2 regions of the Rossellomorea sp. ABR4_012 genome follow, and region 1 is predicted to be linked to the other one. Evidence: predicted binding sites of a transcription regulator. Region 1 holds the regulator's gene; the other holds the start of a gene.
What was found. The regulator NrdR, encoded in region 1, represses ribonucleotide reductase genes. The targets are predictions, from matches to a motif close to AACACNATATATNGTGTT.
Positions count from the first base shown of each region.

Region 2: the regulator NrdR is predicted to act here: its motif matches at 1,746-1,763, upstream of ACXAFV_RS08665 (vitamin B12-dependent ribonucleotide reductase).

Region 1 is NZ_JBSWVK010000001.1:1,463,772-1,467,197, reverse strand. Features, by position in the region: gene dnaI (primosomal protein DnaI) at 1-103, opposite strand, end outside; gene ACXAFV_RS07120 (replication initiation and membrane attachment family protein) at 116-1,507, opposite strand; gene nrdR (transcriptional regulator NrdR) at 1,633-2,088, opposite strand; gene ACXAFV_RS07110 (cytosolic protein) at 2,171-2,551, opposite strand; gene speD (adenosylmethionine decarboxylase) at 2,958-3,338, opposite strand.
Region 2 is NZ_JBSWVK010000001.1:1,771,751-1,775,176, forward strand. Features, by position in the region: gene ACXAFV_RS08655 (rhodanese-like domain-containing protein) at 133-516, opposite strand; gene ACXAFV_RS08660 (lipoate--protein ligase family protein) at 716-1,552, shown strand; gene ACXAFV_RS08665 (vitamin B12-dependent ribonucleotide reductase) at 1,901-3,426, shown strand, end outside.

The DNA of each region.
Region 1 (3,426 bases):
TTACATCTTGATTTTCAAGGATTTCTTTTTTCATTTTTTCATAGCGCTGCTGAAATGAACTCGAAGCCGCCAGTTTCTTTAGCGTATTGTTGATTCTTTCCATCTTGTCATTCACCTACTTCCTGAATTTTTTCAATTCTTCTTCAAGCTTTTTCTTTTCGGCTTCAAAGTCGTAATCTTCATTGTCTGAAGAAGATTTATCACCCGTACTTCCCCCTTCCTGGAACCACTCAGGAAGCTTTTCTGTACGTATCGGTTTTCTTTTTCTCGTTTTGTTTTCTTTTTTGCCCTGCGCCCATTCAAGGTATTGCTGATGCTCTCTTTTCGCGAGCTCCATTGCTTGTCCGGCTGTCGTCACTTTCTTGCGTGCCCAGTGAGAAGCAATTTTCTCCATGTAGCCTTTGGTGAGCTTCATATCGGTTTTCAGCAACACATACTGGATGAGTACATTCATGACCCCGATCGGAAGTTTCTGTGACATCAATACTTCTTCGACCGCTTGAAGATCAGACTTGGAAGGATTGCTTCCATTTGAAATATCCGCCAATACATCTTTTGGTGAAGTCGTTTCAAGATATTCCAGGAGCTCATCTTCCTTCGAAAGCGGCTTATCCGTTGTTTTAACCTCTCTCGCAGTCGAGACGCGTGCAGCCAAATCTGGCAGCTGATCTCCCGTTTGAAGCTGATACCAGTCCCTCGCAGCTTTCCTTAGCATTTCGAGGTCAATTTCATCTTCCGAATCCATGGAGCTTAATATAAGGTTCTTCATCTGAAGAGGATCGATCCCGTATAAATAACTTAGCTTTATAACCGTTTCTTTAACCTTCACAGTGAAAGCCTTTCTCGGTACCATTGCCTCTGAAAGGCCCGAGAGTAATAAATGAAAATCAAAATCCACCTCATCCAGGGGCAATCCGGATCCGTCCTGATATTGAATGAACTGCCGGCCGGAGTCAGTTTCCGAATCTGCATTTGCATCATGCTGCAGGAAATTGATGTTCTGTTCTGAAGTGAAGACATCCTGAAATGAACGGGTGATTTCACTGAATTGATCCTTTTCGACAGCCTGGTCGGTAAAGAAGTTCTTTAAACGCATATAATGGGTTCTGCCGATTTTCTGATAAAGATACACATTTAGCATGCCATCATGAAAGAACTCCTGAGGTGAAAGCGGTCTCTGCAATTCATACACAAATCTGCGTTCCCCGTCGCTTTTTTTTTCATACACCTTCAAAAGACCGATACCTTCGAGCTTCAGTCTTGCTTCATATACTTCCTGGAGATTCACAGAAAGAACGTTCATTAAATGATAATGAGCAGATTCTATGGACCATAGCCTGTTTTCCTCTACCTCACCCCATAGACTCATGAACAAGCTATAGGGAGCTGCACCGATTAACGGCTGATAAAGAAACGTGATAATCTTCCGGTCATAGTCCTGAAGCATTCCATTTGTCGCTACGGTGTAGTGATCGATCGGCTGTATTTCGTTCCAATGCTTCTTCATCATCTGATTCTACCTTTCAAAATTACTCTATTAAACTCCGCTGCTGATTGCTTACGGTTCTTTAACATAGCCTTCAAAATAATAAAGAGAAAAAGAGCTAAAGAATGTCTCTTCAGCTCAACACTTTACTCTTTTTTTATTAACTCTTTTAATTCATCTATAAATACATTGATATCCTTGAACTGTCGATAAACAGATGCAAAACGTACATATGCCACTTCATCGACTTTCGCTAGCTCATCCATCACCATTTCGCCGATTTTGACAGATTCCACTTCGGACGCACCCTGGTTTCTGAGCTCCTTCTCGATATTCATAGAGATTTTCTCCAAGCTCTCCAGAGGGACAGGTCTCTTTTCACAAGCCTTGATTAATCCCCTGAGGATCTTTTCACGGCTGAACTCCTCGCGAACGCCTTCTTTTTTTACGACAATCAATGGAAGCTCCTCCACTTTTTCGAATGTCGTAAACCGAAAATTGCACTCTTCGCATTCTCTCCGTCTTCTGATCGAGCGTCCTTCGTCAGCTGGACGGGAATCGACTACACGCGTCCCATTATGCTGGCATGACGGGCATTTCATAATATCAGCTCCGTTTTAACAAACTATTACTTTTATCATATTAAAAAGCTGTCATTTAAACAAGCAAATGACGGAATTACCGTTATTTTACCTTTGTCAATTGACTTTCCAGTCTTCCATAGTAATGTCTGATTTGAGCTTTCAACACTGTATATGTACCAAAGATTTTTCCTTTATCTGCACTTACCTTGAAGTCTACAGCTGTTTCAAGGGGGCGGACAGTAATCACGGTTGCGACGATGAAAAGACGCGGAGTCCCGTTTTTGCGGACCGTTATTTCTCCTCGTTCCTTTGATTCTGAAATGACCTCATACTCTGAAGATGAGAATAAATCAAGAACCGAAGTATATGCAGCTCCATGCATCGATTTATAATAGTGTGAACGTAAATCAGAATCTTCATGCTGATCGGATGTTTCACATTCTGATTGAAATCTTCTTAACAGGGTTTTTAATCCACTCATTTAACTGCCTCCCTTTATTTACCCTTATTTTACACGAAAAATAGAGAGATGGAAATTGTTGATGGTGAATGGCGGGGAGATTGATGAGTATGGAAGTGCGTGTGGGGAAGAGCAGGTTGCGGATTCGGAAATTGCTTCGCGAGAATTGTCGTTTTTTGTAGAATGGGAGATATAATTTTAAAATGGCAGATAAAATTTTTTTTTGGATGATAAACGAAAATAATGGCAGATAAAATGATAAAAAGGCAGATATCCCACCTAAAGAAGGCTTCAGCTTCATACAAAGCCCCAGCTTTTCAATTCAAGCACCTTCCAAGTCCCAATTAACGCTAGTTACAAGATCAATCCTCAGTAAAACACATCAAAAAAGAGATGCACCATCATGCATCTCTTTACGTTATCACTATTAAAGTGCTTGAGCCTGTGATTTTTTCACTTGAACCGGACCCATTCCTCTAGGCAGCTCGATTATTTCGCGAGTATCTGCACCAAGAGCTTCTGCTATATATTCAGCAGCAATGTTTGGATCTAAATCACCGCACGTATATACGTCAATACTTGCATAACCATGTTCAGGAAAACTGTGGATGGTTAAGTGTGATTCAGAAATGATCACAACACCGCTCACACCTTGAGGAGCGAATTTATGAAAGGCTACCTCACGGATTTCAGCACCTGATTTAAGTGCAGCATCTACAAACGTTTTTTCAATTCCTACAACATCATTAAGCTTTTCGAAATCACAGCCCCAAAGTTCTGCGATTACATGACGACCCATTGTTTCCATTGATCGTTTCCCCCTTTGACATAATTTTTTTCGTCAAAATGAACGAATCCCTTAGCAAAATCTTAACTACCACGGGGGAAAGTTAGTC
Region 2 (3,426 bases), 310 kb from region 1:
TCTGGGAATTGTCCAGCTCCGGCGGCTAGCCCCTCGAGGTCATAAGCTAAATGGACCAAGAAGGCAAAAAACGCCTTCCCGGCCCATTCATCTTACGCTTGTCGGGGCTGATCAAGCCGCCTCCGCTTTTCTTTATTTTTTATGCTTAATCTTACCTGTCCACTTCTTGAATCCGCCTTGCAGCTGGTGAAGATCACGGTAGCCTTTGCGGTGAAGCATCTGTGCTGCACGTGCACTTCTCATTCCGCTCTGGCAGTACAAGTATACAGGCTGATCATTGCGGATCTCTTTTTGTCTCATTTTCATTTGGGAAAGAGGGATATTGCGGGCTCCAAGAATATGACCATTGTCAAACTCATTGGATTCGCGCACATCGATCAGCTGAGCCTTTCGGTAGCCGGCTTTGAACTCTTCCTCTGTCAATGTGTTGACGACTCTTTTTTGATTGAAGTACGTAAATAGGGAATAAGCGATGATTCCGCCAAGTACGACTAAAAGTATAAATAAACCATCCATCTTGCTTTCATGCTCCTTTCTTCAAATGCACTATCTACTATTATATTCATCATTTAAGTCAGAATCAAAAGAAATTTACTATTTAAAGCAAAGACTTTCCAATCTGTTTTTCTTTGTTTTTGGAAGAGGATTTGGTAGACTAGTAACGGATTGAATACATAGTGATGATAGAAGCTGATAAATAAAAGAGGTATGTAAAATGTCAAAAGAAATTTGGAGATTTATCGATTCAGGCAATTGCTCCCCTTCATATAATATGGCGCTGGATGAAGCGCTCCTTGATTGGCACAGTGAAGGGAAAATTCCTCCGACGATCCGTTTTTATGGATGGGATCCGGCGACACTTTCTGTAGGTTATTTCCAGAAAGTCGAAAAGGAAATCAATATGGATGCCGTGAAGGAACATGGACTGGGCTTTGTAAGGCGGCCGACCGGAGGAAGAGGCGTTCTTCACGATGAGGAGCTCACTTACAGTGTCATTGTGTCCGAGGAACATCCGGAAATGCCTAAAACCGTAACGGAGGCATATAGAGTCATTTCGGAAGGGATTCTAAAGGGATTCCAAGGCCTTGGACTTGAAGCCTACTTTGCTGTCCCTAAAACAGCTGAAGAGAGGGAAGGACTGAAAAACCCGCGCTCCGCCGTCTGCTTTGATGCACCGAGCTGGTATGAACTTGTAGTGGAAGGCAGAAAGGTTGCGGGGAGTGCACAGACACGTCAAAAAGGGGTCATCCTTCAGCACGGATCCATCCTGCTGGACCTGGATGAAGATAAGCTTTTCAGCCTGTTTAAGTACCCTTCCGAACGGGTAAAGGAGCGTATGCAAAAAGCGTTCAAAAATAAAGCCGTTGCCATGAATGAGATTTCATCAGAAAGAATCACGATGGACATGGCAAAAGAAGCATTCAAGAGAGGTTTTGAAGATGGCCTGGATATACATCTTGAGCCCTATGTCCTCTCGGAGGAAGAAACACAATATGTAGAGAACCTGGCCAAAACCCGATATGAATCAGATGAGTGGAATTTTAAACGTTAAAAAATTTTGTTTCGAAAAAAGCGATGCGTGTCGCTTTTTTCCTATTTTACCAACTATTTCTGAATATGAAAGTTTGGCAACTCTCAAATTAATAGATTTCCGTTTAAAATAAGAATATTATCTATGAGATTCTCCGGTTTTCTATTATTTTCTGCTTATTGGGAGTTTGACAAATAAATAAAAATCTGACCTCAACACAATATATGGTGTGTCGAAAAATATATTACACACCATATATTGTGTTTATTTATTGATTTTGGAATGAGCCTGTGATAACGTATTAATTGTTAAAGTAAAACAAGCTAAAAAATGATACATGAAATATTGAAGGTAGAAGGAGCTGTCTATATGACTGTTGCGTCGAAGAAAACGATGAAATTGAACAAAGAAAGATTGAATCAGGATATCGGATTGTTCCCCCAAGTACATCCCATCACCCCGGATATGAAAACCACACATAAAGGTGTATCCCGACTGGTTATGATTGACCGCTATTCTTTCAAAGATACTGAGAAGATCACTCTATCAGCAGGCGACTTTGTCGTATTGACAATCAAGGAAGATCCAAAATTCCCTGCCAGGGGGCTGGGCTTCATTACAGCCATTGATTGGGAAAACAAAAAAGCGGACGTCTGGATCGAAGAGGAATACAGAAGTGCGATCGATAAACCGCATGAAATTGAAACGGGCGTAGTGACACGTACACTGGATGTCATTGAAAAACCATTGGAAGTCTACTATGAACAAATTGCAAAGCGAAACGCAACAGGCCTGGCAGAAGTAGAACAAACTCCTGAAAAGAAACAAGAATGGTTCGAAAAGTTTTATCATGAACTTGTCAATCTGCATTTCGTACCTGCAGGACGTGTGTTATACGGAGCAGGCGCAGGGACGGACGTTACCTATTTCAATTGTTATGTGATGCCATTCGTGCAGGATTCCCGCGAAGGGATCTCAGAGCACCGCAAACAGGTCATGGAAATCATGAGCCGAGGCGGCGGTGTCGGAACGAACGGATCGACTCTTCGTCCCCGCAACACACTGGCAAAAGGGGTCAACGGTAAATCCTCGGGTTCTGTATCCTGGCTGGATGATATTGCAAAATTGACTCATTTGGTTGAGCAGGGCGGATCAAGACGTGGGGCACAAATGATCATGTTATCAGATTGGCACCCTGATATTATCGAATTCATCATCTCTAAAATGCAAAATCCGCGCATCCTGCGTTATCTGTTAGAAAACACAGAAGATGAAAATATCAAAAAGGCTGCAGAAGATAAATTGAAATTCACTCCGCTGACAGAGCAGGAAGAAGCGATGTATCAGGGAATCATCAACTATAAGCAAATACCAGGCTACGGTGGTTTCAACGAGAAAATCATTAAAAATGCCGAGGAAAAGCTGCGGACGGGTGGTACATACAGTGTACACAACCCTGAATTCCTGACAGGAGCAAATATCTCAGTCTGCCTGACAAGTGATTTCATGGAGGCAGTAGAGAAAGATGAGGTATACGAACTGCGCTTCCCTGACGTAGAAAGCTATGATGCCGAACAAATGAAATACTATAACGAGGAATGGCATAATATCGGCGATGTACGAGAATGGGAAAAGCTCGGTTATAAAGTAAGGACATACAGGAAAATCAAAGCAAAAGAACTTTGGAATCTGATTAATGTATGCGCAACGTACTCTGCAGAACCGGGAATCTTCTTTATCGATAATGCGAACGATATGACAAACGCTAAAGCTTACGGTCAAAAGGTTGTTGCAACAAACCCATGTGGAGAACAACCCCTCGCACCATTTTCCGTCTGCAACTTGGCAGCCGTTAATCTTGCTCAATTCGCAGATAAGGAAACGAAAACAGTCGA